3 regions of the Yersinia aldovae 670-83 genome follow, and region 2 is predicted to be linked to each of the others. Evidence: riboswitches for the same ligand, from Rfam matches in the RefSeq annotation. Region 2 holds a riboswitch; each other region holds the start of a gene.

Region 1 (10,185 bases), 1.9 Mb from region 2:
GGGTTGCCAACCCAATCAATCTGGATATGCCAAGTGTGCTCAATCTGGAACGCCTGATGTTGGTGAAATCCTTTATTGACCGGCTGGGCAGCTTTATTGAGCAGGTTTATAAGGTCGATACCGCGGTGATCGCTGCTCACTATCCGAACTGGCTCAATCTGGGCAAAGGGGCGGATGACTACCTTAGCGTGCCGGAGCTGCCAACCGATCGTAAAGGGGAAACCTTCCTGCTGCCGGGCGGTTATCTGGCAAAGGGGGCTTTCCGCCCGATAGCCAATCACAACGATCCGTATTTGATAGAAGGTATCGCCGAGAGCGGCAAACACGCTTGGTATCAGGACGACGAACCGCTGGCCCCGTGGGAGGGGAAAACCAACCCGAATTACACCGGCTGGCAGGAAGACGGCAAATATTCGTGGGTAAAAGCGCCCACTTTCTATGGCAAAACCGTGGAAGTGGGGCCGCTGGCGTGGCTGATGTGCGGGCTGGCCGCCGGACATGCACCGACTAAACAGCATTTCACTGACATCGGTGCGGCTTACCAAAAACTGAGCGGGCAGGCCATTACCGCCGAACAGTTGCCCTCGACTCTGGGGCGCATTATTGGCCGTGCGGTGCATTGCTGTGTGCTGCATGAAACCCTAGCCCAGCAATGGACCGCGCTGGTCACCAATATTGGTACTGGTGATGTCGAAACCTTTATCAAGCCGGATATTCCGTTAACCGGCGAAATTCGCGGTGTGGGCTTTGAAGAAGCGCCACGCGGCATGTTGTCGCACTGGGTGGTTATCAAGGATGGCAAAATCGCCAACTATCAGGCGGTGGTGCCATCAACCTGGAACGCTGGCCCACGCAATTATAACGATGAGCCGGGGCCATACGAGCAAGCGCTGGTGGGGACACCGGTTGCAGATCCGGCCAAACCGCTCGAAGTGGTGCGAACCATTCACTCATTCGACCCGTGTATGTCCTGTGCTGTACATATTGTTGATACAACGGGCAACGAAGTGACCAAAGTCAAGGTGCTGTGATGGGGATTTTGGTATTAGGTATAGGTAATTTATTACTCAGCGATGAAGCTGTCGGTGTGCGAATTGTTGAAGCGCTGGAGCAGCGCTTTCACATCCCACCGGAGCTTGACGTACTGGATGGTGGCACGGCTGGGCTGGAACTGATGGAAGCGATGGCGAATCGCGAACATTTGATTGTGGCTGATGCGGTGCTCACCGGGCAACCACCGGGTAGTGTTGCGGTACTGCGCGATAAAGAGATCCCGGCGATGTTTAGCCGCAAAGTGTCACCGCATCAGTTGGGGTTATGTGATGTGCTGATGGCGCTGCAATTGACTGATGAGTTCCCGCGCCAGCTCACTCTGGTGGGGGTGGTGCCCGAATCACTGGCACCGAATATCGGCCTGACGCCGACAGTCACGCGGGCCATAGAGCCAGCGCTGGAACAGATTCTGGCGGCATTACAGGCCAGTGGAGTCACACTCAAGGCACGAGAAGAAAGTCATGTCTGATGTTATTGCCGGTCATGAGCAAAACCCAGCGGCATTGCTGGAACAGGTTTTCGGCCAGGTGGCTGCCGATGAAATGCGCGGCTTGCCCTTTTACCGTGACCACATTGCGCTGCGCGCCTGCGGATTTCAGTTATTTGAGCAGCAATGGATTGGCGCGTTATTGACCCCGTGGATGCTGAGTTTAGTGGTATTACCAGGGCCGCAGCAGAGCTGGCAACGTCGTGCGGTGGGGGAGCGCCTGATGTTGGCACTTCCTTGCGGTAGCATTGGTTTTATTGTCAGCGAAATCACCGGTTGCGGCCAGTATTTGAGCCGCTCATTGATGTCACCGCTGGACACCTCGCTCAGTGCTGAGCAGGCGTTACAACTGGCGGAGCAAAGTGCGCGTATGGCGCTCTCACTGCCGGTAGTGGATGCCGATGCTCCCGCCAACCCACGGCGGCGGGCGTTGTTTAACAAAGTTAGCCAAATCAAGAATCAACATGCATGAAATCAGTTTGTGTCTCAGCACACTGGAGCTGATTGAAAAACAGGCGCGGCTTAACGGTGCCAAAAGAATAACCGCGGTCTGGCTGGAAATTGGCGCGCTCTCCTGTATTGAAGAGAGTGCCTTACGCTTCAGTTTTGAGGCCGCCAGCCGCAAAACACTGGCAGAAAATTGCCAATTGCATCTCAGCACCTTGCCCGCAGTGGCCTGGTGTTGGGAGTGCAGTAACAGTGTTGCCATTGAACGGCATGATGCCGGGTGCCCGCATTGCGGCAGCCATGCTCTGCAAGTAGAGAGTGGCAGCAATTTGCAGGTGAAACAGATAGAAGTGGAATAATTCTGAAGGAGTGAATTCCTATGTGTACGACTTGTGGTTGCGCCAGCGGCGAGAGAACGATCGAGGGCGACGACAATCATCAACATGATGATCACCACCACGACCACCATGACGATCACCATCATCATCATCACGATGACGGCCACCACCATGATCATCACGAAAGTGATGCCCCGGCGCAAAAGATTCAGCATAAACATAAACACAAATATGTTGCCAAGGGGATGCAGCCGGTGATTGTTCACCACCACTACTATTACCATCAGGGTGATGTTCACCATCACTATCATGGCAAAGCGCCAGAACCGATAGCGATAACTGAACCCGAGGACACAGACGCCCCCGCCGCTGAGCCTTTCACCCCGCAAGTTCATGCTGACAAGCTGGGGCTGCATTATGGTCAGGGTGAAGCCGGTAGCCATGCGCCGGGCATGGGGCAGCGCCGTTTGTTGCAAATCGAGCAAGATGTGCTGAGCAAAAATAATCAGTTAGCCAGCCATAACCGTGAGCATTTTGTCGAGCAACATATTCTGGCGCTGAATTTTGTTTCCAGCCCCGGTTCCGGCAAAACTACGCTGTTGACCACCACTTTGCAGTTGCTGGCTGGGCAAGTGCCTTGCGCGGTGATTGAAGGTGATCAGCAAACGACCCATGATGCCGAACGCATTCGCGCCACCGGTGTCCCGGCGATTCAGGTCAATACCGGCAAAGGCTGCCATCTGGATGCGCAGATGGTGCATGATGCCGCGCACCGCTTGAATCTCAGCAATGACAGCCTGTTGTTTATTGAGAACGTGGGTAATTTGGTGTGTCCGGCCAGCTTTGACCTTGGCGAACGGCATAAAGTGGCGGTGCTTTCGGTAACAGAAGGCGAAGATAAACCGCTGAAATATCCCCATATGTTTGCCGCTTCCACACTGATGATTATCAATAAAATCGACCTGTTGCCCTATCTGGATTTTGATATTGAGCAGTGTATTAATTATGCCCGTCAGGTGAATCCTGAAATTCAGGTGATTGCGCTGTCAGCCAGTAGTGGCGAGGGAATGGAGTTGTGGCTTGAATGGCTGGAGGCACAGCGATGTGCTTAGGCGTACCTGGCAAAATAGTTGCGGTGGGGGAAGATATTCATCAACTGGCATGGGTGGAAGTGAGTGGCGTCAAACGTGAAATCAATATCGCGTTGGTGTGCGACGAGTCACCGTCTGACCTGCTCGGCCAATGGGTATTGGTGCATGTCGGGTTTGCTATGAGCTTGCTTGATGAAGACGAAGCCCGGCAAACACTGGCGGCATTAGCCCATATGCAAGCCGTTGGGCTGGATCTGGATGATGTCGCCAGCGAGGCTAATGATGCGCTACGTTGATGAATTCCGCGATCCAGCACTGGTCAGTGCATTATTACAGCGGATCGAAACCTTACTGCCACAACTTGCCGATCAACAACGCTTGCCGCTGCAAATTATGGAAGTGTGTGGCGGCCACACGCACGCGATCTTCAAATTTGGTCTGGATCAACTGCTGCCAGAGGGTTTGGAATTTGTTCACGGGCCGGGTTGCCCGGTGTGTGTATTGCCGATGGGCCGTATCGACAGTTGTTTGGAAATTGCCGCTCACCCACAGGTGATTTTCTGCACTTACGGCGACGCCATGCGGGTGCCAGGGCGTAATGGCTCAATGCTGGATGCCAAGCGGCGCGGGGCAGATATTCGTGTGGTTTACTCGCCGCTGGATGCCCTGACATTGGCACAGCGCCATCCTGATCGCGAAGTGGTATTTTTCGGCCTCGGTTTTGAAACCACCATGCCTGCTACCGCCTTAACACTGCAACAAGCCAAACGGCTGGGGCTGACCAACTTCACCGTGTTCTGCCAGCACATCACTATCATTCCTACCTTGCGCAGCCTGCTACAACAACCCGATGTGCGCATTGACGGTTTCCTCGCACCCGGCCATGTCAGCATGGTGATTGGTACTACGCCATACGACTTTATATGCAGCCAATTCAATAAACCGCTGGTGGTCACCGGCTTTGAGCCGCTGGATATTTTGCAAGGGCTGGTGATGCTGCTGGAGCAGATGGTCAGTGGGCGTTGTGCGGTGGAAAATCAATATCGGCGCATTGTGCCCGACAGCGGCAACCTGCTAGCGCAACAGGCGCTGACCGAGGTATTTGCCACCAAAGAGCGCAGCGAGTGGCGTGGCTTGGGCGAAATCGCTGATTCCGGTGTACAGCTTAGCCCGGCTTATCAGGCGTTTGATGCTGAACGGCGCTTCACCCCGCAGCAGCAGCAAGTGGCCGATGATCCGCGATCCCGCTGCGGCGATGTATTGACCGGGCGTTGCAAACCGGATCAATGCCCGCTGTTTGGTGGCGAATGCACGCCAGATAATGCATTTGGGGCGCTGATGGTTTCCTCCGAAGGGGCTTGCGCCGCCTATCATCAATACCGATAGCCCTTCGTACTTGAAGCCGCAGGGGTGTTAGCGGCGCTCACTTACCCGAATCACTTACTTGTGTAAGCTCATCGGGATGCGTTCGCTTGCTGCCTACCTGCAACTCCAATTACTTTAGGTATTATTTTCAATGGGTCACAACTAAATGAATAAACAAGAGATTACCCTGGCACACGGTAGTGGCGGGCGGGCAATGCAGAGCTTGATAGAATCTCTGTTTTTGGCGGCGTTTTCTAACCCGGCTCTGAATGAGCGGGAAGATCAGGCGCGTATTGCGCTGGCGGATCTGGTTGCACAGGGGGATCGACTGGCGGTATCGACCGACAGCTATGTGATTGATCCTATTTTCTTTCCCGGCGGCGATATCGGCAAACTGGCGGTGTGCGGCACGGCCAATGATGTGGCGGTGAGTGGCGCGACTCCGCGCTATCTTTCCTGTGGTTTTATTTTGGAAGAAGGGCTACCGATGGCTTCTCTTGAGCGCATTGTGCATTCAATGGCGGCCACCGCACAGCAAGCGGGCATTCAGATAGTCACCGGCGACACCAAAGTGGTTCAGCGCGGCGCGGCTGATAAGATCTTTATCAATACCACCGGCATCGGCGTGATCCCAGCAGATATCCACTGGGGAACCGCGATGATCCGCGCGGGCGATCGGATCGTGGTCAGTGGCACCTTGGGCGATCATGGCGCAACTATCCTAAATCTACGCGAAGGTTTGGGGCTGGAGGCGGAACTGACCAGTGATTGCGCGCTGCTGGCACCGTTGATTGCGCCACTACGCCATATTAGCGGTGTGCGGGCGCTGCGTGATGCTACTCGTGGTGGCGTCACGGCGATTCTGCACGAATTTGCCGCCGCCAGCGGCTGTGGTATGGAAATCAACGAAGCGGATTTACCCTTAAAACCGGCGGTACGCGGCATTTGTGAATTACTCGGGCTGGATGCGCTCAACTTTGCCAATGAGGGCAAGCTGGTGCTGGTGGTCTCACCTGAGGCGCAAGATGCTGTTTTAGCTGAATTACAACGCCACCCACTCGGCCGTGCTGCCGCCGTTATCGGGCAGGTGACCGAGAATAAACAGGTGCGGTTATGTGGCGCATTTGGCGTTTCACGTAAACTGGATTTGCCGTTGGATGAGCCATTGCCCCGTATATGCTAATCCCATTTGTCCTTGAAGCCGCAGGGGTGTTAGCTGCGTTCGCGCACCCGAATCACTGACTTGTGTCAGCTCATCGGGATTTGCTTACTTGCTGCCTACCTGCAACTCCAATGGCTTTTGGGATCCCATTTGTTCTTGAAGTCGCAGGTGATTAAAAAAGTTGATAGGCGGGGAAATGTGGCGGATGGGTCGTAGCGACGTAAGTCGCCGGAGCGCCCATCGGTGCAGTCGCCCCGCGATCTCCAAGCTATAAAATAGGTTGCTGGCAGCCTTGCGAAGGAGTTTTTGTGGATAAAAACGGTCTCAGTCTGCGGATAAAAGGTAAGGTGCAAGGGGTGGGTTTTCGCCCCTATATCTGGCAACTTGCCCACCGTTTTGGCCTGCAAGGGGATGTTAGTAACGACAGTGCGGGGGTGACGGTTCACCTATGGCAAGCCCCAGCGGTGGCAGATTTCTTGCAACTGTTGCCACAAGATTGCCCACCATTGGCGCACATTGATAGCATTGATACCACACCATACCATTGGGTACGGCCGCCGCTGGATTTCGTGATTCAGCACAGCGGGGCCGGGCAGATGGACACCCAAATTGTGCCGGATGCCGCGACCTGTGATGCTTGCCTGAGTGAAATGAATAACCCTGCTAACCGTCGCTACCATTATCCTTTTATCAACTGCACCCATTGCGGCCCACGTTTTACTATTATCCACCAAATGCCGTATGACCGGCCCTATACTGCCATGAGCAAGTTCCCGTTGTGTGCGGCTTGTCAGGCCGAATATGACCACCCCGCAGACCGTCGTTTTCATGCCCAGCCCAATGCCTGCGCGGATTGTGGCCCGCAACTGTGGCTAACGGGAGCGGATGGGCAGGCTTTAGCGCAGGGCTTCTCCGCATTAGAGCAAGCCGCTGCTGCACTGTTGGCGGGCGAAATTGTGGCCGTCAAAGGGCTGGGTGGTTTTCATCTGGCGGTGGATGCCACCAATGCTATCGCCGTGGCCCGCTTGCGTGAACGCAAACATCGCCCCACCAAGCCGCTGGCGGTAATGTTACCAGATGCCGATTGGCTGCAAAGCTGTGTACAAGGTGCTGATCATGCTGCGTTGCTCGGTTTGCTACGCAGCCCGGCCGCCCCGATAGTTCTGGTGGCGAAACAGCCGGAAAGCCCACTTTGTGCGGCGGTTGCGCCCGAGTTACCCGAAATTGGCGTGATGCTGCCGGCTAACCCACTGCAACATTTGCTGCTGCAACAGGTGGCGCGCCCGTTGGTGATGACCTCCGGTAATGGTAGAGGTAAGCCGCCCGCTCTGAGTAATCAACAGGCCCTGAGTGCCTTGAGTGAAATTGCCGATTACTGGCTGCTGCACGACAGGGAAATCGTGCAACGCGCAGACGACTCATTGGTGCGCCTGACGCCGCGCGGGGCTGAAATGCTGCGCCGCGCCCGAGGTTATGTACCAGACGCTTTCGAGTTGCCGCCAGGGTTTAGCCAGCAACCCGCTATTTTGGCGCTGGGGGCCGATATGAAAAATACCTTTTGCTTGCTGCGAGACAGCAATGCGGTACTAAGTCAGCATTTGGGTGATCTGGACGATCGCGATATTGCGCAGCAACAGCAGCAGTTACTCGCGCTGTTTTGCGATATTTATCATTTTACCCCGCAGGCGGTGGTGGTAGATGCGCATCCCGCTTATGTCAGTCACCAATTTGGCCGAGAATGGGCGGCGCAACACAACATTCCCTGCGTGGAAGTGCTGCATCATCATGCTCATTTGGCGGCTTGCCTGGCAGAGCATGGTTGGCCGCGTCAAGCTGGAGCGGTGATAGGCCTGGCGCTGGACGGGCTGGGCTATGGCGCGAATGGGCAACTGTGGGGCGGCGAATGCCTACGAGTGGATTATGTGAATTGTGAATACGTTGGCGGTTTGCCTGCGGTGGCTTTACCCGGTGGGGATTTGGCCTCGCGCCAGCCGTGGCGTAATTTACTGGCGCAGTTTCAGCGTTTTGTCCCGAATTGGCAAAACGTGCCCGAGGCAGCAGCGATCCCCCAACCGCAGGGTGAGGTACTGGCGCGGGCGATTGCGCGCGGTATTAATGCGCCATTAGCTTCATCGGCGGGGCGGTTATTTGATGCGGTAGCGGCGGCGCTAAATATTATACCGCAGGCCATCAGCTGGGAGGGAGAAGCTGCTTGCCTGTTGGAGGCACTGGCATGGCAAAGTTCCAGAACAGTTCCACCCGTCACTATGCCACTGCGCGATAATCAATTGGACTTGGCCACCTTCTGGCAGCAATGGCTGGCTTTTGATGCTGCACCGGCTGAACGGGCTTATGCCTTTCATTTTGCTCTGGCACAGGGGTTTGCGACTTTGGCGCGGCAGGCAGCACAGCGCTTTGGTATTGAAACTATTGCATTTTCTGGCGGCGTGCTGCATAACCGATTGCTACGTGAATTACTTAGCGAACAATTGCACGACTTCCAGCTATTGATGCCCCAGCGCCTGCCTGCTGGTGATGGTGGCTTGGCACTGGGGCAGGCACTGATAGCGGCTGCGTCAAAATGCGATAAGTGCTGATTATGCCTAAGGGTGTTTGATTACTGCTAATTGTGTTAATAATAAAGCTCGTTGACTCGGGGTGCCTGGCGCTAAATAACGCAATGGCTGAGATCTTACCCGTATTACCTGATCTGGATTATACCAGCGGAGGGAAGTCGCGGTATCCTTGTTGAGTTCATAAGCAACGGTACCCCTTCTTGTTCGCTGGTGGGGATATCATGAACACCACTCACTCTGACATTTCAATCACACCGTTCCCTGATGCACTGGCCGAAGCCGGTTTACAGCAATTTTACCTCACGCCACCGTTGGTTCATTGCCTGACTAACGAGGTGGTGCAATCGTTTACCGCTAACGTATTGCTGGCATTGGGTGCTTTCCCGGCAATGGTGGTTGAGGCACAAGAGGCGGCACAATTCAGTGCTGCGGCTGATAGTTTACTGATCAATATTGGTACGTTGTATCGGGCACGGGCCGAATCCATGCTGGCGGCGATTACGGCTGCCAATCAATCAGCAACGCCGTGGGTGCTGGACCCCGTGGCGGTCGGTGGATTGAGCTATCGCACTGATTTTGCCCACCATTTACTCGTGCTGAAACCGGCAGCGATACGCGGTAATGCCTCGGAAATCATGGCTCTCAGCGGCCTGACGGCTATGGGGCGCGGGGTTGATAGCCTGGATGACTCACGGGCAGCACTGCCAGCGGCCCGCCAATTAGCACAGCAAACCAGGGCGATAGTCGCGGTTACCGGTGCGGTAGATTATATCACTGATGGCGAACGTGTTTTTGCGGTGAGTGGTGGCGATAAGTTAATGACACGGGTGGTCGGTACCGGTTGTGCACTTTCTGCCGTTGTGGCTGCATTTTGTGCGTTGGAGGGAGATCGCTTGCATCATGTTGCCACCGCCTGCTGGCTGATGTCACAGGTTGGTGGGCAGGTAGCGCAGCAGGTTGCCGGGCCGGGGAGCTTTATTCCCGCCTTTCTGGATGGTCTGTATAACCTTCGTTGTTGAAGCCGCAGCAAATATGTTTAATGGCTTCTGCCAGAGGCTATTACTCTTTCAATATTATATTCAGCAAATGTTTTTACATCGTTTACGCTTAAAATAGAGCACGTTTATTGCTCTATTTTGCGTTTAGGTATTCTCGGTGTTTTCTACATCCCCGTTTTTTATTATCTAATAAATAGGAAAATCTAATGGCTAGAGTGAGTAGTTATAAGATAGCGGCACTGTTCGCCGTCGGGATATTAGTTGCAGGATGTGCGTCAAATGTAACAACTAACGCGCAGTTTTCGGGTTTTCTGTCTGATTACAGTAAATTACAAGAAACGACGTCGGCCAGTGGTCAGCCGGTGCTCCGTTGGATTTCGCCTGATTTTAATGTCGCCAAATATACCGGGGTTTATTATAAACCGCTGGTTTATTTCCCCGGCCCGACACCGACACCCCGTGTAAGCCAGAAAACGCTAGATCAAATATTAGCTTACGCCAATAAACGACTTAAAGAAGCCGTTAGTGAACAATTACCGTTAGTCAGTTCACCTAAGAAGCGCAATATACTGATTGTCCGAGCCGCTATTACCGCCGTTTCTGCCGAAGATAAAGACCTGGAAGTTTATGAAATGGTCCCCATCGCCGCAGTTGTTGCTGGCACGATG
Region 2 (10,185 bases):
ATTGCCTGGGCCGCCTCCGCCTTTATTTATCAGTAAGCGCTAAATACAACATTATCGGTAATACATTCAACGGTTAAGGATGTACGTATGAATACTATCTATCAAACAACCATTACCAATATCGGTGATAGTGCGCGTGAAGCGCTACTGGATGACATGCTCATTACCTTCCGTGAAGGGGCACCGAAAGATATTGAAGAGTTCTGTTTTATCCACCAACACAGCATTACCGAGGGGGAATTACAGGCTGGCAACATTATGGAACTGGCACAGCATCGCTACGTCATCACCGCAGTCGGCGATGTTGCCACCCAGAACCTGCGCGAACTGGGGCACGTCACTATTCGTTTCAATGGTGACGTGCAGCCGGAGTTCCCAGGGTCGATCCATGTCAACGGCCCGACACCCAGTGATATTCCCATCGGAAGTTCATTGAAGTTTATTCGTTAATTTATATCCGACATCAATGGAGTTGCAGTGAGTGCCACTAGCACCGTTGCAGCTTCACGTTCGAAGGATAGTTTTGGAGGTAGTTATGTCACAACAAGTAGCAGTAGTGATTGGTGGTGGGCAAACTTTGGGGGCATTTTTATGCCACGGTCTGGCTGAGGCAGGTTACAAAGTTGCGGTTGCCGATTTAAATTCAGCCAATGCACAGTTAGTTGCTGATCAGATTAATACAGAATATGGTGCAGGTCGCGCATATGGTTTTCAGGTTGATGCCACCAATGAAAGCAGTGTTCAAATGCTGGCAAAAGCGGTAGATCAGAATTTCCACCAAACCGATTTGTTAGTTTACAGTGCAGGTATTGCCAAGGCTGCGCCGATTACTGATTTCCCGCTGGATGATTTTGACCGCTCGCTACAGGTAAATTTGGTGGGTTACTTCCTGTGCGCCCGTGAATTCTCGCGCTTAATGATTCGTGATGGAATTGCCGGGCGCATCATCCAAATCAATTCTAAATCAGGTAAAGTGGGTAGCAAACACAACTCCGGTTATAGTGCTGCGAAGTTTGGTGGCGTCGGGCTGACACAATCATTGGCACTGGATTTGGCGGATTACGGTATCACCGTGCATTCTCTGATGTTGGGTAATTTGCTCAAATCACCGATGTTCCAGTCACTTTTACCGCAATATGCCGCCAAGTTGGGCATTAAAGCGGATGAGGTTGAAAAATATTACACCGATAAAGTGCCACTAAAGCGCGGTTGTGATTACCAGGATGTACTGAATACTCTGCTGTTCTATGCAAGTGATAAAGCGGCCTATTGTACCGGGCAATCGATTAATATTACCGGTGGTCAGGTGATGTTTTAACGTCGTCAGTTATCAACCCCGAATCACTGACTCACCCCGTGATTCGGGTGCATAAGTGCCGCTAACAACGCTGCGGCGTCAAGGGCAAAAGGTATTACTCGAAGCCATTGGCGTTGTAGCAAGGCAGCAAACGAATAAATCCCGATGAGCTTACATTAGTAAGTGATTCGGGTGCATAAGTGCCGCTAACAACGCTGCGGCGTCAAGGGCGAAGAGTAAAAGGAAAGAAATATGTCCCCCACATCTGCGCTAATAAGCATTGTCATCATCGCCTGGGTATTGCAAATCCTGCTCGGCTGGTGGCAAATCAATCGGTTTAACCGCGCTTTTGACCGCCTTTGTCAGCACAGTAAATCAGTCGGTGTTGGCAGGTCTGGCGGGCGTTTTAAACCCCGCGTAGTGATGGCACTGGCATTTGATGAAAATATGCACGTCAGCGATAGCATGATCATGCGTGGTATTAGCGTTTTTGCCCGCCCGCGCGCACTGCCCCAACTTCATGGGTTACATCAGCGGGATTTAATTCCGGATGTGATCTTTCCTACGGATACCGCATGTCAAACTGCACTATCATTAGCGATTAAACCGAAATCATGATATTTTCATAATGAAAGTTATTATTTTTCATGTGAAAGTTATGCCTAAAAGAATAGGCAATAAAAATACTTGAACGGGGATCGTTATGAAACCAAAGCAGCGACAGGTTGCAATCCTGGAATATCTTCAGCAGCACGGTAAGACAGCAGTCGATGAACTCGCCGCCCAGTTTTCAACCACCGGTACGACAATCCGTAAGGATTTAACCAGTCTGGAAAAAGAAGGGGCGGTTATCCGTACCTACGGTGGCGTGGTATTAAATCGCGATGATGTTGAACAACCGATTGACCGTAAAACGCATATTAATACTGATAAGAAAAAACAAATTGCTCAAGCTGCCAGTAAACTGATCAAAGACGGTGACAGCCTGGTTTTTGATGCGGGGAGCACGGTGCTGCAAATGGTACCGCACCTGACAAAATTCAACAATATCACGGTGATGACTAACAGTCTGCATATCGTCAATGAGCTGGTTGAACTGAATAATGATCAGACAATCCTGATGCCCGGCGGCACTTACCGTAAAGGCTCGGCCTCTTTTCATGGCAGCCTGGCGGAATCGGCATTTGATAATTTTAGTTTTGATAAACTCTTTATCGGCGCAGATGGTGTCGATTTGAAAGCCGGTGTCACCACGTTTAACGAAGTTTATCATGTCAGCACAGCGATGTGCCGCGCCGCGAGCCGCATCATTCTGTTAGTCGACTCTTCCAAATTTGGCCGTAAAAGCCCAAATGTAGTTTGCCCGTTAAGCACCGTCGATACCCTGATTACTGATAAAGGGATTAGCCCGGAATATTTACAGGCGCTGCAAGAAATGGGTATTAACATCATTCTGGTTGATAAAAATGACTAATCCATTGATTACCTATGCCCGCGAAACATTAGAAATTGAGCTGACCGAAGCTCATAAGTTACTGTCACGATTAGACAACAATTTTATCCGTGCCTGCGAGCTGCTGTTAGCCTGTACCGGCAAGGCTGTAGTCTCCGGTATTGGCAAATCCGGCCATATTGGTAAAAAAATTGCCGCATCACTGGCCAGCACCGGCACCCCCTCATTTTTTGTTCATCCTGCTGAAGCACTACACGGCGATCTGGGTATGATTGGCCGGCAAGATGTGCTGATTTTTATCTCTTATTCCGGTCGTGCTAAAGAATTGGACCTGATCCTGCCCCTGTTGGCCGATAGCCATATTCCGGTAATTGCCATCACAGGCGGTTTAGAGTCACCCTTGGCGCAAGGCGCGGCCTGCGTATTGGATATCAGTGTCGAACACGAAGCCTGCCCAATGGGTTTAGCCCCAACATCCAGCGCAGTCAATACCCTGATGATGGGGGATGCACTGGCGATGGCCTTGATGCGCCACCGTGGTTTTAATGCTGAAGATTTTGCTCGTTCACATCCTGGCGGCAGCTTGGGAGCAAAGTTACTCAATCGGGTTCATCATTTAATGAGAACCGGTGACCGACTGCCAGCAGTGAATGAATCTGATACCGTGATGGAAGCGATGTTAGAGCTTAGCCGCACTGGGCTTGGGCTGGTAGCCGTGTGCGATCCAAACCAACGGGTGGTTGGAGTATTTACCGACGGTGATTTGCGTCGCTGGTTGGTCAAAGGCGGCACATTGCAACAACCGCTTGGTGGTGCTATCACCCGGCCGGGTTACCGATTACCAGAGCAATGGCGTGCCGGTGAAGCGCTGGAAGCACTGCATCAGCACCATATCAGTGCAGCACCGGTGGTTAACCTGGATGGGAAACTGGTTGGCGCACTTAACTTACACGACCTTCATCAGGCCGGTGTGGGCTGATATCTCCGTCAGCTTTCAAGTTGCAGATATATTGGAAGCACTCACACTCAGGGCCTCGCCTCTGCGAGGCCGCAGCAAGCCGCCTTCCTGCATCTTAAAGTCTGTTGGGTACAATTGCTTGGGCAATAGCGACTGAAGCAGGATCATCGGGGTAAACCATCATGATCTGCACTGCTATTTATCGACAAACATCAGTGCCAGTTAGGATCTTGCTGTAGCTGCGCTTTTAACATGGCCTGAATACGTTCATTCGGGTGACCAAGCCATTGATACGTAGAGAACTCACTCGGTTTATCAATTGCTTGTGGTTTGTCCTCTACCGTAATGCGCACACCCCATGCCTGCCATACCTGTTTTTTATCCTGACTGAACGCTATCAACATAAAATTATTACCACAATCGTGGGGCTTGCAAATACGCCCTACTTTGTACTGCTGCCCTTCCCAGGTAATAACCTCATAGGGAGAGGATGTTCCTGTCCCTTTACGTGCCCAGGTAGGAAGGTTTTTCTGCCCCTTAACCATTTTTTGCCAGCTATTTTTATAAACGGGCTGTTGCAGCAGATCGGCGGCAGTGGCCCGAGATAGTGCAGCAGGTTCGGTGACTGATGGTGCTATAACTGAGGATTCTGAGGTTGATGGTTCAGAGGTTGATGGTACAGTAGCTGGTTGTGCAATAGCCCAAGAGCTGACACTGAGTACTGTCCCCGCAAAAAGACAATGGAGGGTTTTCTGACCTTTCATCATCGGTATCCTTATAATTTGATTAATTGACTTACCAAGCGTTAAACGTAGCCCAGTGCAACGGACTTGTCGGCGTGGTGTTAGTTTGCCTGTCTATGACCATCAACGGATGAAAAAGTTGATCCATAACACGAATTTTCATCCTAATTCTCGTTATAGCATAATCTGTATGACAGCTTGAGTTAAGCTATAAACCATACGACTATCAGAAGGCCATGCCATGTTAACTTTTGAGTTACCCGAAGAACCCGAGAAGCTGTATTACTCTGCGGGGAATACCCATCCGCTGGCGAAACTTGAAAGTGATAAAATCATTCAGATGGTCATTGATCTCGATGTTGCCAATTCCGACAGTGAACATTATGTCACGGGCTGGATGGGCCTCAATAGTGTGGTGGTAATACGTAATTATCAAAACAAGCGTGGCACCGCCAATGGTTTTGTCGTAAATATTGGGAATCGCTATCGCCAGAGCGTTCAGTCGATTGAATTTCGTATCCCTAAGGTCGTGTTGTGGATGAGTTTTCGCCGCAAGCCACGCACGATGGAACTCATTACATACGAAACACTCGGTGATCAACCGAGTGGGATGCAGCAATACCGCAATATTCTCGACGAAGAATTGCGCCAACAACTCGATGCTGATTGGTGCAAGCTGAATGACTATCTGGGCGCGGCCTGCTGGCAGCTCGAAAACGGCACACCGCTATGGCAACAAACCCATCGGCAGATCACGCCACAAGCAGTCCACCAGCTAGTCGATGCCACTATTTTCCGAACCAAAAACTTGCAAACCGACGGCGATTACGCGGGTTTCTGGGCCGGAGAATACTTCTTTGCCATCAGGCACCCCACTGAAGCCAATCCTCTGCCCGCCATGCAAATTTCCTGGCGGGAAGATGAGAAAGAGATCGGCAGCTATCAGTTTGATATAACTAAAGATGAAGCGGGCGATCCGAAGCTATCCTTGTGTATCCGCCCACGCAAAGGCGCGGATAGCTATATCCTTAACCGTTTTGACGCACACCATCTGCAACGGGTTATCGCCATGTTTGATATGGCACAGCGCTATTTGCTGGCACGGTAGCCCGTGACTCGTAATATATGAAATATCTATTCCCAAAGTCATTGGAGCCGCAAGTGAACACATCCCGATGAGCTTACTCAAGTAAGTGATTCGGGTGCGTGAACGCCGCTAACACCCCTGCGACTTCAAGGACGAAGGGTATTACCACCATTGATGGAAATGATGCACCGGCCCGACCCCCTGCCCCACTTCAAGGGTATCGGCTTGTAACAGCGCGCCTTGCAGATAGTGTTTGGCGGCGCCCACGGTATCCGCCCAATTGCTATACCGTGGGCGCAACGCCGCCAGTGCTGCTGACAAAGTGCAGCCGGTGCCGTGCGTATGACGGGTATTGACTCGTGATGTGACAAAGCGCTGTTCGCCCTGCGCGGTAAACAGCCAGTCCGGACTCTCTTTACCGCTCAGATGCCCACCTTTCATTAATACGCCCTGACAACCTAAAGCGAGTAACGCTCGCCCCTGCTCACACATTTCTTGTTCGTTGCTTGCAGGCTCGCACTCTAACAATGCCGCGGCCTCTGGTAAATTTGGCGTAATCAGAGCAACCTGCGGTAACAGTAACTGGCGTAGTGCGTCTACCGCCTGCGGTGCCAACAACGGGTCACCACTCTTCGCCACCATTACCGTATCCAGCACGACAAATTCAATGGAGTATCGACGTAACTGGCTCGCGACAATCTCGACGATAGCGGCGTTGGCTAACATTCCTATTTTGGCGCTATCGATACGCACGTCACTGAGTACAGAATCCAGTTGCGCGCTAACAAAAGTAGGTTCAATGGGATAAATCGACTGCACACCGCAGGTATTTTGTGCCACCAGCGCAGTGATCACACTGGTGCCATAAGCGTGCAATGCCGAAAAGGTTTTCAGATCAGCCTGAATACCGGCACCGCCACTCGGGTCAGTTCCAGCAATCGTCAGCGTATTAATACGTTTCATGAATACGACTCCGTACTCATGTCGGTGAGAACTAAAATGGCAGGGTCAGCAAAGAGCACTGAAGAAAAAACGGTAGGTTGAACGTACATATTCCTCCTAACCGGCGGTCAAGAAGGCGGTACCGGCGGCACCGAGACTTCCCTACGCTGGCATAATCCAGATCAGGTCATACGGGTAATATCTCAGCCATATCACAATTTGCGACAGGCACCCCGAGTCAGAACTGTTATTATCATGGGCTGGTGGTAGAAGATCAATGATGTATTGGTCGAGCCTATGATCAACCGGGAAGATATACAGCACATTGAGGGCATAGCCGAGGGATGAGTATCGAGATTCGTCAGTATCAGGAAAGTGACCGCCCGTATCTACGCACCTTGTACCTGGCTTCACGTCGAGCAGCGTTTAATTGGCTGGCTGGAGAACATTTTCGGTTGGAAGACTTTGATCGCGTCACGCTGGGGGAAAGCATTCTGGTGGCCATTGATGGCGACCAGCACTTGGGCTTTGCCTCTATTTTTATGGCGGAGAGTTTCTTACATAACCTGTTTGTTGAACCCACAGCACAGCATCATGGCACGGGTAAGGCATTATTACGGGCAGCACAAACCCTGTTTACCAGCCACGGCGCGTTAAAATGCCTGGAAAAAAATCAGCGGGCGTTGGGGTTTTATCAAAAACAGGGTTGGGTGGCGATTGCAACGGGAACCAGCAATGACGGTGACTATATATTAATGCATTGGCATAATGAAAAAGTTAAATAAGCCGAAAGGAGCCGCAGCTCCCTTCGGCTTAGCTATCATTCCCCACGTAATGCTTTCACATCATCTACTTTTACATTCAGTGTCGGTTGCCCGAACTGTTGCAGCAGATAATTGCTCAGGCTAACGATTTGCTCATCGGTTAACGTTTCGGCAAAACCGGGCATAAAGACCTCGCCGTCGTTGGTCTTACGTGAGACACCATGCAGAATCACATTGATCAGATTATTCGGTGTAGAAGCCCCCACCACTGAGTTTTTCATCAGCGACGGATAATAACCATCTTTCACACCATCACCGGTAAAGCTGTGGCAACTAGCACAGTTCCCCAGATATAAACGCGCCCCAGCGGTGCTGTTATCCGCGTTGAATGGCATACCACGCAAGGTATCCACGCTGGTAGCGGATTGGCCCCAATCGGAACGGCTCTTGGTTTCATCATCCAGATTCAACGGTTTCAATGTGCGCAGATACACCGCCATCGCATTGAGATCGCTATCAGTCAAATGGCGAGTGCTATTTTCAATCACTTCCGCCATCGGCCCGGCAGCTTGTGCTTTACCGTCAACATGCCCCGTGCGCAGGTACTGTACAATCTGCTGCTGACTCCAACTGCCAATTCCAGCATGGGGGTCTGCGGTAATATTAAATGCTGTCCAGCCATCAATTTCAGTACCACCATAGGCCTTACTGTCTTTCATCCCCATCGTAATATTACGCGGAGTGTGGCATTCACCGCAGTGCCCCAGCGCCTCAACAAAGTAAGCCCCCTGATTCCATTGGGTATCTTTACTCTTATCCGGCTGGAAGCGCTCACCCTCAAAGTTCACCAAATTCCAGAACCACAGCCCCCAGCGCTGGTTGAAAGGGAACGGCATGTCATTTTCACGATTTGGCTGATGCACCGCTGGCAAACTGAACAGATAAGCTTTAATCGCTTTGACATCATTGTCTGTCAGCAAGGTATAAGAGGTATAAGGGAATGCAGGATAGAGGTTTTCACCGTTCTTACCTTTCCCTTCGTGCAGCGCACGTAAAAACGCCTCATCACTCCAACTGCCAATCCCGGTTTCTTTATCTGGTGTGATGTTGGGCGAATATAAGGTGCCCATCGGGGTTTTGAATGCCAATCCACCGGCAAACGGTTTACCCTCTTTGGTGGTATGACACGCCACACAATCGGCGGCTTTAGTCAGGTACTCACCCCGCGCAATCAGGTTATCATCCGCGTTGGCATAGCCACTGGCCGCCACCCATCCCAATGCAATTACTAGTTGTTTTACGGTTCGGCCCAGGTTGTTCTTTTTCATATCACACCTCAGCCTTTAAGGTTTCTGCAATCCGCAGAGAAAGTGCGGCAATGGTCAAGGTGCAGTTGACCGAACCGACAGTCGGCATCACGCTGCTGCTGGCGATAAACAAATTTTTATGATCATGCGTGCGGCAATCACTGTCCACGACAGAATCTTTCGGGTCATCGCCCATGATTGTGGTGCCGGTAATATGGTTATTATTGGCGAAATTATTGTGGAATTGCACTTCAGTACCGCCCATCAGCCTTGCCGCCTCAGCGTAGACCTGCTGGGTGTGTACTGCACTTTTACGCACGTAATCATCCATCGCATAATAAAACTCAGGTTTTGGGATACCGATGGCATCTTTTTCGGTCGCACTGGGAATAATGCGATTTTCCACATGAGGTAAGATTTCGTGGAAACTGTCAAACTGCACAAACCGCGCAGCCCGATCACGAATTTTCGCCTCAAGCTGTGGCCCCAGTTGTAAATCCCCCTGCTTGAGTAATTCAATTGCCATCTGGTCAGTACGTGACAAATTCGACAGATGAATCTTTTTCGCCGCATATTCGGCACGGAATGCCCCATCACGGAACCCTACCATTGAGGTCATTTCCTGCGGGCCACGCCCCGGCCACAGCGGTTCGTTTGCCATAAAGGTCACTCCGGTGCCCGGATGATCCATCAGATTTCGCCCGACCATATCTGAGCTATTACCCACCCCTAACGGGTTTTTACCGCTGGTAGACATTAGCATCAGTTTCGGAATTTCAATGCCATTCGCGGCCAACACAAAGAACTTACCTTCGGCCCGATGCTCATTACCTTGCGCGTCTTTAAACAACGCAGCGGTAATCTGCTGCTGGTCGTTAACCTCCAGTTGATAAACCACCGCTTGCGGGCGGATAACAGCACCTGCAAGCTCGGCTTTCTCCACATGGGTAATACCGTTGTACATGGCACCAATGGGGCAAATAGGCATACAGTTATTGTTGCCACAGCAAGTTGGGCGACCATCATAAGGGCGGCTATTACGTGCAACCGGCTCTGTCACCACATTAAAACGGCTGCCGTTAAAACTGTTGCTGTTCAGTACGGTTTTAATGCGCTGTTCGTTCCACGATAGCGGCAACGGTGCCATCGGATAAGGCGCACTGCGCGGCGAACCCAAGTCTTCATCACTCGGCCCCCAAACACCTAACTCCTGCTCTGCACGTAAATACCACTTTTCTAACGCCGCATACTCAATCGGCCAGTCTCGCCCAACGCCATACACGGTTTTTAGTTTGAAATCGTTAGGCAGAAAACGCCAGGCCGATGCCGCCCAGTGCCATGTTGTACCGCCCACTGCCCGGATATATTGCACATCGTAGGGATGTTCACCCTTTTGAATCAGATAGTTATTATTAGGGTTAGATTCCGGATGCGGTGCATAGGGTGTGGAGGGGTACGGTGCCATATTGTCTGATTTATCTGACTGGTTACGGAAGTTTTCCACAATTTCCCAGCGAGAGAGACGCGGCCCCGCCTCTAAAACCAGTACTGATTTACCCGCCATTGCCAATTGATGTGCCACCAAACCACCTGCAACACCGGAACCAATGATAATAATGTCTGCTGTTAATGTG
Region 3 (10,185 bases), 1.6 Mb from region 2:
GGGTGATGTCATTCATGGGTTGCCACAGCAAGAAGTGGCTGATGGCAAAGTGTTCCATGCAGGAACCAAGCTAGACAGTAATAATAATGTGGTGACCCGCGGTGGGCGCGTATTGTGTGTGACGGCACTCGGGGCAACGGTTGCACAGGCACAGCAACATGCCTATAAGTTAGCGGAAAACATTCAGTGGGAAGGGGTGTTTTGCCGTAAAGACATTGGCTATCGGGCGATTGCTCGTGAAAAATAATTACTCGCGGTAAAGTAAGTCTTCAATTCTTTCAAGGGGCTACGGTTTATCGTGCCCCTAATTTCACAGACTACCGGCTTTAGGTTCCCAGCGGCAGAAGTCTTGATTCGCCACCAGCAGTAATTGTTGGCCTTCTGGTGAGTCCAACCACGCCACACCTAGCGGCTGCGCACTATTTGCTCCCCGCTTGTTCACCCACGCCTGCGAATCGTTATCCAGGCTTAGGCGTAACGTTTTCCCAGCACAGGTTGTCACAATACCATCCTGCCACTGCCCTTGGATTAATGTGATATTCCCAGCACGGAGTGCATTGCTCAGTTCGAGAATACGTTTAGCTTCTAGCTGATAAACCGCAATATTATCCGCAGAGAGTTGCTCACGCCGTGTTGCCAGTTGGCGTTGCATAAAACTAACCTGCCCTTGCTTATCAAAACGTAACGCAACACTTTGCGCATCGTGGCCCAAATCATTGCGCCGAATTTCCCGCAAAAAACCATTCTGGTATTCATAGAAGGTGACGCGGGTATTATCCCCAGAGTAGGGGCTGTAGACGCTCATCAGCACCAGTGGCTGCTGTTGTGCATTATCCTGACGCCATAACCGAACCACACCGTTATCGGCGATATATCCGCTGGCACTGAATTGAGGGGAGCCGGATTGACTGCTACAGGCACTGAGACCAAAGGCTAAACCCAAGGTCATCAGCACCCGCTGCATAAACAAAAGGGGCTTTGCCACCCCCCTGTTTATTATTTTCACTGACACACTATTAAGATTTAACAGCGTCTTTCAATGCCTTACCAGAAACAAACGCTGGCACATTAGCTGCAGCAATTTTGATTTCTTTACCGGTTTGTGGATTGCGGCCAGTGCGCTCATTACGATGGTTTACTTTGAAGGTACCAAAACCAACCAATTGTACTGCATCACCCTCTTTCAGAGATTCGGTAATTGCACCCAGTGTCGATTCCAAAGCCGCTTTAGCTTGTGCTTTAGAAAGGTCCGCTTTGTCCGCGATTACGTCAATCAGTTGAGTCTTATTCATAAGTTATCCTTACAGTGTATTTATCGTTTGCAAAGCATCAAGTGCGACGGATATGCCGATTGACAGCACTCTCCTGCATACACGCACCGATAGCCACTTTTTTTCGCCCCCCAAATGTAGAACAGACAGGGGGCAGATGTGAAGCCTTAAGACGTGACAAATCAGGCGTTAAATCACGTTTTCTTGCCTTATTGCGTTAAATTTATGCCAATATTGCTAACTGCCGCTTCTCGTAGGTCAGATCGTAACCCTTTGATCAGATCCAAATCGCGCTCTTCGCAGTCTGCTAACAGGCGAAAAATCTCCCATTGGATATCCCATTCTTCTTCAATCGCAGGCAAGATTTTCAGTTCTTCATCGGTCATTTCTTTACCGGCCAGCGTCATTTCCAACATCGCAACAGTGCGGATCGACGTTTCGCTGATCGCGATAGCATGTTCCAGTGTTTCACCACTCAAACGTGAATGAATAGCCTCGCTCAATGCAATACACGCATCGATAGCAGGATAAACACCGTAGATAGCATAGTCATCAGCGGAAGGAATTGCCTCTTCCAATTTCTCTAATTGACTATCAAAGTTCACTTTTGCGTCTTTTACGACCAAAGTTTCCCAAATCAGATCCAGAATGCGCCGGTAAACAGCCGGATCGCCAAATTCAGTTTCCAGACAAAATTGCTGATAGTTGGGATACATCCGCTCGCACAAACACGCCATGAAAGTCAGGTGTTGCCAACCTTCCAGCTTTTCGAGGCGTAGATGAATCGGATTACGTATCATTATGAGTTCTCATTATTCATTATCTGCGCGGCAGTGTACCCGAAATTAAATCATATCCCTATGCTTGCCAAGCAAATCAGGACTTTTCCGCACCCAGCGCTGAAATTGCGGGCGGTTTGAGGCGATAGCATCCGCCCAACGAGTTGGCTCCGGCAAACGGTAACCCGCTATACAATGTTGAACCCACTCTAATGCGCTGCCCATACTCACCCGATGGCCGGGTGAAATAAATAGCGGATTACAACGGTTTTTGCTACGCCATACCCAACCTAGCTGCTCATCGGCATCAATCAAAGGCTGTAATGCACCGTTCTCACTGCCCAATGGCTGAAAATGCCCACACAGGCGGCTTTTGGCAACACCAATAGTCGGAACATCCACCAACAGGCCAAAATGACTGGCAACCCCGAAACGGCGGGGATGCGCAATACCCTGCCCATCAACAAAAACCAATTGGGGCCGTTGCTGTAACTGCTCCCAAGCGGCTAATAATGCGGGATATTCGCGAAAAGAGAGTAAACCGGGGATATACGGGAGTGAAGTTGCCACGCGGGCAACCTGATATTCCACCAATTCCAGCGACGGATAACGTAAAACGGCAACCGCAGCACGGGTCACCTCCCCCTGCTGCTCAAAACCGACATCGGCCCCCGCGATAAAGCGCACGGACTCACTTGCGATATCATCTTGAAGACTAATTTCAGATGCGCGTTGACGCTGTTCTGCCCGTAACGCTTTGGTGTCTACCATCTGCCACCCTGTCTATAGATTGATTACTTTTGGTGATAAGGCTTTGATAACGCATGTACCGCCTTAACAAAAGCACCGGCATGTTCTGGCGGAACATCCTGATGGATGCCGTGGCCCAGGTTAAACACATGCCCTTCCCCCTGACCAAAGCTGGCCAGAATCGTGCCAACTTCCTGTTCAATACGTGCCGGTGGTGCATAAAGAACAGAAGGGTCCATGTTGCCTTGCAGAGCAACTTTATCCCCCACACGGCGGCGCGCGTCGCCGATATCCGTGCTCCAATCCAACCCCAATGCATCACAACCGGTCGCTGCCATCGCTTCCAGCCATTGCCCACCGCCTTTAGTGAATAAGGTAACCGGCACCCGACGCCCGTCATTTTCACGGATCAGGCCATTGACGATTTTATGCATATAATTCAAGGAGAATTCAAGATAGTCGCGCCCGGTCAGCACACCGCCCCAAGTGTCAAAAACCATCACGGATTGGGCACCGGCCTTGATTTGAGCATTGAGATACAAGATGACGCTATCGGCCAGTTTATCCAGCAACAAATGCAACGTCTGCGGCTCGGCGTACATCATTTTTTTCAATTTAGTGAAAGCCTTGCTGCTACCGCCTTCGACCATATAAGTCGCCAGCGTCCAGGGGCTACCGGAGAAACCAATTAATGGCACTGCACCGGCCAACTCACGACGAATGGTTCTCACCGCATTCATCACATAACCCAATTCCTGTTCTGGATCGGGAATGGGCAGTTTTTCAACATCGGCACGACAGGTAATCGGCGACTGGAAGCGCGGGCCTTCGCCGGTTTCAAAGTACAGTCCCAGCCCCATCGCATCAGGAATAGTCAGAATGTCTGAAAACAAAATCGCGGCATCCAGCGGGTAACGACGCAATGGTTGCATCGTCACTTCACAGGCTAACTCTGCGTTTTTGCACAGTGACATAAAGTCCCCGGCAACCGCACGGGTAGCTTTATATTCAGGCAAATAGCGGCCCGCCTGACGCATCATCCAAACCGGTGTAACATCAACCGGTTGACGCAATAAGGCACGCAGATAGCGATCGTTTTTCAACTCAGTCATGGTGAGGCTCCCTTAGTTATCTGCACGCATTGTAGCATGACAAATAATACTTTCCTGTTGTGGCTAAAGGTGGTTTTTTAGCTACTCTCCCGTGTCGAACTGCTCTTCACGACATAACACCACGGTATCTTCAATCAGCCGGCGTGCCACGGTGCCTGGCGGGGGCAGTAATGGCAATTGGTCATAGCGATACCAACCGGCATTTAACAGCTCTTTAGGATCGTGTTGCAGCTCACCGCAGTCATACTCCGCCATAAACGCCATCATCAGTGAATGCGGGAATGGCCAGGGTTGTGACGTCACATAGCGCAAGTTCTTAATGTGGATATTGCTCTCTTCCAGCACTTCGCGGGACACTGCCTGTTCCAACGTCTCCCCCACCTCGACAAATCCGGCTAACACCGTGTTAATACCACCACGATGACGAACATGTTGCGCCAATAAAATCTCATCACCGCGGCGAATGGCAACAATCACGCACGGGGCGATTTGTGGGTAATAGCGTTCACGACAGTGATTGCACAAACAGGCCCATTCGGTACGGCTGGCATGCATTTGATGCCCACAATAGCCACAATAGCGGTGAGAGCGGTAAAACTCGGCTAATTGCACGCCGCGCCCCGCCAGTTGGAACAAACCGCGATCGACATCCAGTAATTGCCGTACAGAACCCATATCCGCAGACATCATCTGGCGAATAAGCCAAACCGCCTGCCCTTGCCATTCACCAATTTGCCTTGCGGTCGCACCCTGTAATGACCAATTGGCCGCGTTACCTTGTGGTAACTCCCCTTTAGGTAACCATAATTTGTTTTCATGGCTGACAATCCACCAGCCACTTTCTTTACCTGTAAGTTGTAGTTCCATATCGTTGTTGCACAACCTCGACTTCACTGGCAATCTAGAATCCGGCTTGTTACATTTTTGTAACCCATTATTACTTTACGGAGTCGATCTCATGCTAAACCGACTGGAAAGCCTGACTCAACGCGTTGGCGGCAGTAATGAATTAATTGATCAATGGCTTCATGCGCGTAAAGAACTTTTAGTTTCGTATTGCACAGTGATCGGTATTAAGCCGCAAAAAGAAAAGCATACCCCGCTTAATGAAAAAGCGTTGGAGAACTTTTGCCATAATTTAGTGGACTATCTCTCTTCGGGTCACTTCCATATCTATGACAGAATTATCAAACAGGTAGAAGGCGCGTTCAGCCCGAAAATGGCGCTGACCACCAAAGTATATCCTGCGTTAAAAAATAACACTCAAACTATCATGGCATTCCATGATCGTTATACAAACATTGAGATCGATGACGATAGCTGTAGCGAGTTTCAACAGGCTTTATCCGATATAGGCGAGGCATTGGATGCCCGTTTTCGCTTGGAAGATCAATTAGTTCAATGGGCGGCTGAGTCATGGCAAGCCGCTCAGTCAGAAGGCAAAAAGGGGCCAGTAGAATAGCCCAGTGATCAATGCGGGCTTGTAGTTTTAATGCAACCTCGTATAGTAAGGACTCTTGTCGGAGTGCCTAGCACCTGTTTTCTTAAGAAAGCAAACGCAGGCTGAGACCGTTAATTCGGGATCCGCGGAACCTGATCGGGTTAATACCCGCGAAGGGAACAAGAGTAATTTATCGCTACAGGCCCGGCATTCCCTTGACAGGTGTCTGCCGGTCACTGGCCAACATCGTTACTCCCGCCAAGCTCCAGACAAGCAATTTTCCCTATAAACCGCACCGGTAGGAATTGCTATGTCTAATAATACAACTGCTAAAAATTCATCATACTCACGTAAACCCATTCCACGTAAGCAACAACGTGAAAATGCTCAAGAATTTATTGATACCTTGCAAGGTGTCACTTTCCCCAATTCACAACGTATTTATCTGCAAGGCTCACGGCCTGATATTCAAGTGCCGATGCGTGAGATCCAACTCAGCCCGACGTTGATCGGCGGCGGCAAAGACTCACCTCGCTATGAAGATAACGAAGCCATCCCGGTATATGACACCTCCGGCCCTTATGGCGACCCGAGCGCCAAACTGGATGTTCATGTCGGTTTGCCCAAATTACGCAATAGCTGGATAGCCGATCGTCAGGATACCGCGGCACTCAACTGCGTTAGCTCTGGTTTTACCCAACAACGTTTGGCTGACGAAGGTTTGGATCATTTGCGTTTTGAGCATCTGCCACGCCCGAAAAAAGCCATTGCAGGTAAATGTGTCACCCAATTGCATTACGCCCGTCAAGGTGTCATCACCCCAGAAATGGAGTTTATCGCGCTGCGAGAAAATATGGGGCGTGAACGTATTCGCGGTGAAGTCTTACGCCAGCAACATCCGGGGCAGGCTTTTGGCGCTAACTTACCCGAAAATATCACCGCAGAATTTGTCCGACAGGAAGTCGCCGCAGGGCGGGCCATCATTCCAGCAAATATTAACCACCCCGAATCTGAACCAATGATTATTGGTCGCAACTTTTTAGTGAAAGTAAACGCCAACATCGGTAACTCTGCCGTGACCTCCTCCATTGAGGAAGAAGTGGAAAAACTGGTGTGGTCTACCCGCTGGGGTGCCGACACCGTGATGGATTTGTCCACTGGACGCTATATCCATGAAACCCGTGAATGGATACTGCGTAATAGCCCAGTCCCTATTGGCACTGTCCCTATCTATCAGGCGCTGGAAAAAGTGAATGGGGTGGCAGAAAACCTCACTTGGGAAATGTTCCGTGACACCTTGCTAGAGCAGGCCGAGCAAGGTGTCGATTACTTCACCATTCATGCTGGCGTGCTGCTGCGCTACGTGCCGATGACCGCTAAACGACTGACCGGTATTGTCTCTCGTGGCGGGTCGATTATGGCGAAATGGTGCCTTTCTCATCATCAGGAAAACTTCCTGTACCAACATTTCCGCGAGATTTGCCAGATTTGTGCTGCTTATGATGTTTCATTATCACTGGGTGATGGCCTGCGCCCCGGTTCTATTCAGGATGCCAATGATGAAGCCCAATTTGCCGAATTGCATACCTTGGGTGAATTGACCAAAATTGCCTGGGAATATGATGTGCAGGTGATGATTGAAGGCCCAGGGCATGTGCCAATGCAGATGATTCGCCGCAATATGACCGAAGAGTTGGAACATTGCCACGAAGCGCCATTTTATACCTTAGGCCCGTTGACCACCGATATTGCCCCCGGCTATGACCATTTCACCTCCGGCATCGGTGCCGCGATGATTGGCTGGTTCGGTTGCGCGATGCTGTGTTATGTCACACCGAAAGAACATCTTGGGCTTCCTAATAAAGAAGATGTGAAACAAGGGCTTATAACTTATAAAATCGCCGCTCATGCCGCTGATTTAGCCAAAGGCCATCCCGGTGCGCAGATCCGTGACAACGCCATGTCAAAAGCCCGCTTTGAATTCCGCTGGGAAGATCAGTTCAATTTGGCTCTCGACCCAGAAACCGCGCGGGCCTATCACGATGAAACCCTGCCACAAGAATCTGGCAAAGTCGCTCACTTTTGCTCTATGTGCGGGCCGAAGTTCTGTTCGATGAAGATTTCGCAAGAAGTGAGAGATTATGCAGCCAGGCAAGAACAGGCCGCCGCTCAGCCCATTGAAGTGCTGCAATCGGGTATGGAGCAGATGTCAGCCGAGTTCCGCTCCCGTGGCAGTGAGTTGTATCACAGCCCGGCAAATCTAAAAGCGGAGGCCGATAATGAAACCATCTGATACACCGCTCTTCTCGGCTCAGCAGGGTTTTCCGACGACTGAACCGCGCCTTGGCTTATATCCGGTCGTCGATTCCGTGCTGTGGATAGAGCGCCTGCTGGCGGCAGGAGTAACCACTATCCAGTTACGCATCAAGGCGTTAGATGACACACAAGTAGAGCAGGATATTGCCGCAGCAATTGCATTGGGCAAATGCTATCAGGCGCGCTTATTTATCAATGATTACTGGCGGCTGGCGATTAAGCATGGCGCTTACGGTGTACATCTGGGGCAAGAAGATTTGCAGACCACTGATTTGGCCGCCATACAACAAGCCGGATTGCGGCTCGGGGTATCTACCCACGATGAGCACGAACTGTCGATAGCTAAAGCTGTGCGGCCTTCTTATATCGCCATAGGCCATATCTTCCCGACCCAAACCAAGCAAATGCCGTCATCCCCTCAGGGGCTGGCGGTGCTCAAGCAGATGGTGGAAAACACACCGGACTACCCCACCGTTGCCATCGGTGGCATCAGCATTGAGCGCGTTCCCGCGGTATTAGCAACCGGCGTGGGCAGTGTGGCTGTCGTTAGCGCCATTACTCAAGCTGAGAATTGGCAGCAAGCCACGGCACAATTGCTACGTCTGATTGAGGGCAAGGAGCTGAGCGATGATAAACAAGCATGAGCTGAGTGACAGTGAATTCTTGCGCTACAGCCGCCAGTTGTTGCTGGAAGATATTGGCCCGGAGGGCCAACTGAAGCTGAAAAGTGCTCGTGTGTTGATCATCGGTCTGGGTGGCCTTGGCTCCCCTGCCGCACTCTATTTGGCGGCCGCTGGTATCGGTAAATTGTTACTGGCTGACGATGACCAATTGGATCTGAGCAACTTACAGCGCCAAATCCTGTACCGTACCACCGATATCAACCAGACCTCTGCCAGCAACCAAACTAAAGTGCGGTTAGCCCAGCGTCATTTGCAAAATCTTAATCCGCTGATTGAGATTGTCGCCTTCGATACCAGGCTGGCTGATGCGGCATTGGCTGATGCGGTGGCGAACGCTGATTTGGTGCTCGATTGCAGTGACAACATGGAAACCCGCCATCAGGTGAACGCCGCCTGTATCACCGCACAAAAACCCTTAATCAGCGGCAGTGCTGTGGGGTTTAGCGGACAATTACTGGTGATTGAACCGCCTTTTTCCCACGGTTGCTACGCCTGCCTTTATCCCGATAAAGAATTGCCGCAGCGCAACTGCCGTACATCTGGTGTTTTGGGGCCGGTGGTCGGCGTTATCGGCACCTTACAAGCGCTGGAAGCCATCAAAATGTTGGCCGGTCTTCTGTCTGCATTGAGCGGGAAGCTGCGCTTATTCGATGGCAAGCAGCAAAGCTGGAGCACCTTGCAACTGACGCGGGCGCAGCATTGCCTTGTCTGTGGAGGCTCACAGTGAAGAGTGACCATATAAACATTGTGCTTAATGATCAGCCGCTTGAGGTGAAATGCACCATAACCGCTGAAAAGTTGCTCCAACAACTGAACCACCACCAGCCGGGCACGGCACTGGCGGTTAATCAGGTCATCATCCCGCGCACTGACTGGGACAAATGTCAGTTGCACCAAGGTGACAAAATTTTGCTATTCCAAGCCATTGCCGGAGGCTGACATGCTGAAGATCGCCGATACCACTTTTACCTCACGTTTATTTACCGGTACGGGCAAATTTGCCACGGCTGAATTGATGCTGGAAGCACTACGCGCCTCCGGTTCACAACTGATAACGATGGCGATGAAACGAGTAGATTTACGGGCGGGTAACGATGCCATTCTTGCGCCGTTGCGCCAGCTAGGCGTGCGCTTACTGCCTAATACCTCGGGGGCTAAAACTGCGCAAGAAGCTGTATTTGCTGCCCGTCTGGCGCGCGAAGCACTGGGTACCCATTGGGTAAAATTGGAAATTCATCCGGATGTGAAGTATTTACTGCCCGATCCAATAGAAACCCTGAAAGCTGCCGAAATACTGGTGAAAGAGGGATTTGTGGTTCTGCCTTACTGCGGCGCAGACCCGGTATTGTGCAAACGGCTGGAAGAAGTCGGCTGTGCGGCCGTCATGCCATTGGGGGCACCGATTGGATCAAATTTAGGCTTACGTACTCGCGACTTTCTGCAAATTATTATCGAGCAGGCCAAAGTACCCGTGGTGGTCGATGCTGGAATTGGTGCGCCAAGCCATGCACTTGAAGCTATAGAACTAGGCGCTGATGCTGTTCTGGTGAATACCGCGATAGCTGTTGCGCGCTCACCGGTGCACATGGCGCATGCTTTCCGTTTGGCGGTTGAATCCGGTGAATTGGCGCGTCAGGCTGGGCTTGGCAACCAACAGTTTGGCAAGGCCATTGCCACCAGCCCACTGACTGGCTTTCTCAGCCAGCTTGAGGAAGAAAATCATGTCTGAAGGGTTCAGCCAGCGCTGGCAGCAATTGAATTGGGATGATATTTCGCTGCGCATCAACAGTAAAACCGCCGCCGATGTTGAGCGAGCGATTCACGCGGCCAAAC

What was found. A riboswitch is a leader RNA that binds a small molecule or an ion and turns the genes downstream of it on or off. The one in region 2 is predicted to bind thiamine pyrophosphate.
Region 1: it holds a riboswitch for thiamine pyrophosphate, as region 2 does, so the genes downstream of both, thiM (hydroxyethylthiazole kinase) here and thiD (bifunctional hydroxymethylpyrimidine kinase/phosphomethylpyrimidine kinase) in region 2, are expected to answer to the same signal.
Region 3: it holds a riboswitch for thiamine pyrophosphate, as region 2 does, so the genes downstream of both, thiC (phosphomethylpyrimidine synthase ThiC) here and thiD (bifunctional hydroxymethylpyrimidine kinase/phosphomethylpyrimidine kinase) in region 2, are expected to answer to the same signal.

Annotation. Positions count from the first base shown of each region.
Region 1 is NZ_CP009781.1:2,037,321-2,047,505, reverse strand. It holds gene hybC (hydrogenase 2 large subunit) at 1-1,031, shown strand, start outside; gene AT01_RS09350 (HyaD/HybD family hydrogenase maturation endopeptidase) at 1,031-1,522, shown strand; gene hybE (hydrogenase-2 assembly chaperone) at 1,515-2,012, shown strand; gene hypA (hydrogenase maturation nickel metallochaperone HypA) at 2,005-2,346, shown strand; gene hypB (hydrogenase nickel incorporation protein HypB) at 2,367-3,437, shown strand; gene hybG (hydrogenase maturation factor HybG) at 3,428-3,712, shown strand; gene hypD (hydrogenase formation protein HypD) at 3,699-4,802, shown strand; gene hypE (hydrogenase expression/formation protein HypE) at 4,948-5,964, shown strand; gene hypF (carbamoyltransferase HypF) at 6,252-8,540, shown strand; TPP riboswitch at 8,588-8,692, shown strand; gene thiM (hydroxyethylthiazole kinase) at 8,768-9,538, shown strand; gene AT01_RS09305 (DUF3313 domain-containing protein) at 9,724-10,185, shown strand, end outside.
Region 2 is NZ_CP009781.1:3,903,378-3,913,562, reverse strand. It holds gene srlE (PTS glucitol/sorbitol transporter subunit IIB) at 1-36, shown strand, start outside; gene srlB (PTS glucitol/sorbitol transporter subunit IIA) at 88-450, shown strand; gene srlD (sorbitol-6-phosphate dehydrogenase) at 536-1,318, shown strand; gene gutM (transcriptional regulator GutM) at 1,550-1,915, shown strand; gene srlR (glucitol operon DNA-binding transcriptional repressor SrlR) at 2,001-2,771, shown strand; gene gutQ (arabinose-5-phosphate isomerase GutQ) at 2,764-3,729, shown strand; gene AT01_RS17550 (inhibitor of vertebrate lysozyme family protein) at 3,921-4,472, opposite strand; gene AT01_RS17545 (hypothetical protein) at 4,693-5,559, shown strand; gene thiD (bifunctional hydroxymethylpyrimidine kinase/phosphomethylpyrimidine kinase) at 5,701-6,501, opposite strand; TPP riboswitch at 6,623-6,726, opposite strand; gene AT01_RS17535 (GNAT family N-acetyltransferase) at 6,825-7,265, shown strand; gene AT01_RS17530 (cytochrome c) at 7,301-8,572, opposite strand; gene AT01_RS17525 (GMC family oxidoreductase) at 8,574-10,185, opposite strand, start outside.
Region 3 is NZ_CP009781.1:2,338,190-2,348,374, forward strand. It holds gene purD (phosphoribosylamine--glycine ligase) at 1-247, shown strand, start outside; gene AT01_RS10635 (DUF1481 domain-containing protein) at 311-964, opposite strand; gene hupA (nucleoid-associated protein HU-alpha) at 1,017-1,292, opposite strand; gene AT01_RS10645 (YjaG family protein) at 1,481-2,071, opposite strand; gene nfi (deoxyribonuclease V) at 2,117-2,821, opposite strand; gene hemE (uroporphyrinogen decarboxylase) at 2,845-3,912, opposite strand; gene nudC (NAD(+) diphosphatase) at 3,994-4,779, opposite strand; gene AT01_RS10665 (Rsd/AlgQ family anti-sigma factor) at 4,871-5,374, shown strand; TPP riboswitch at 5,424-5,549, shown strand; gene thiC (phosphomethylpyrimidine synthase ThiC) at 5,664-7,646, shown strand; gene thiE (thiamine phosphate synthase) at 7,633-8,313, shown strand; gene AT01_RS10680 (HesA/MoeB/ThiF family protein) at 8,297-9,079, shown strand; gene thiS (sulfur carrier protein ThiS) at 9,076-9,291, shown strand; gene AT01_RS10690 (thiazole synthase) at 9,293-10,081, shown strand; gene thiH (2-iminoacetate synthase ThiH) at 10,074-10,185, shown strand, end outside.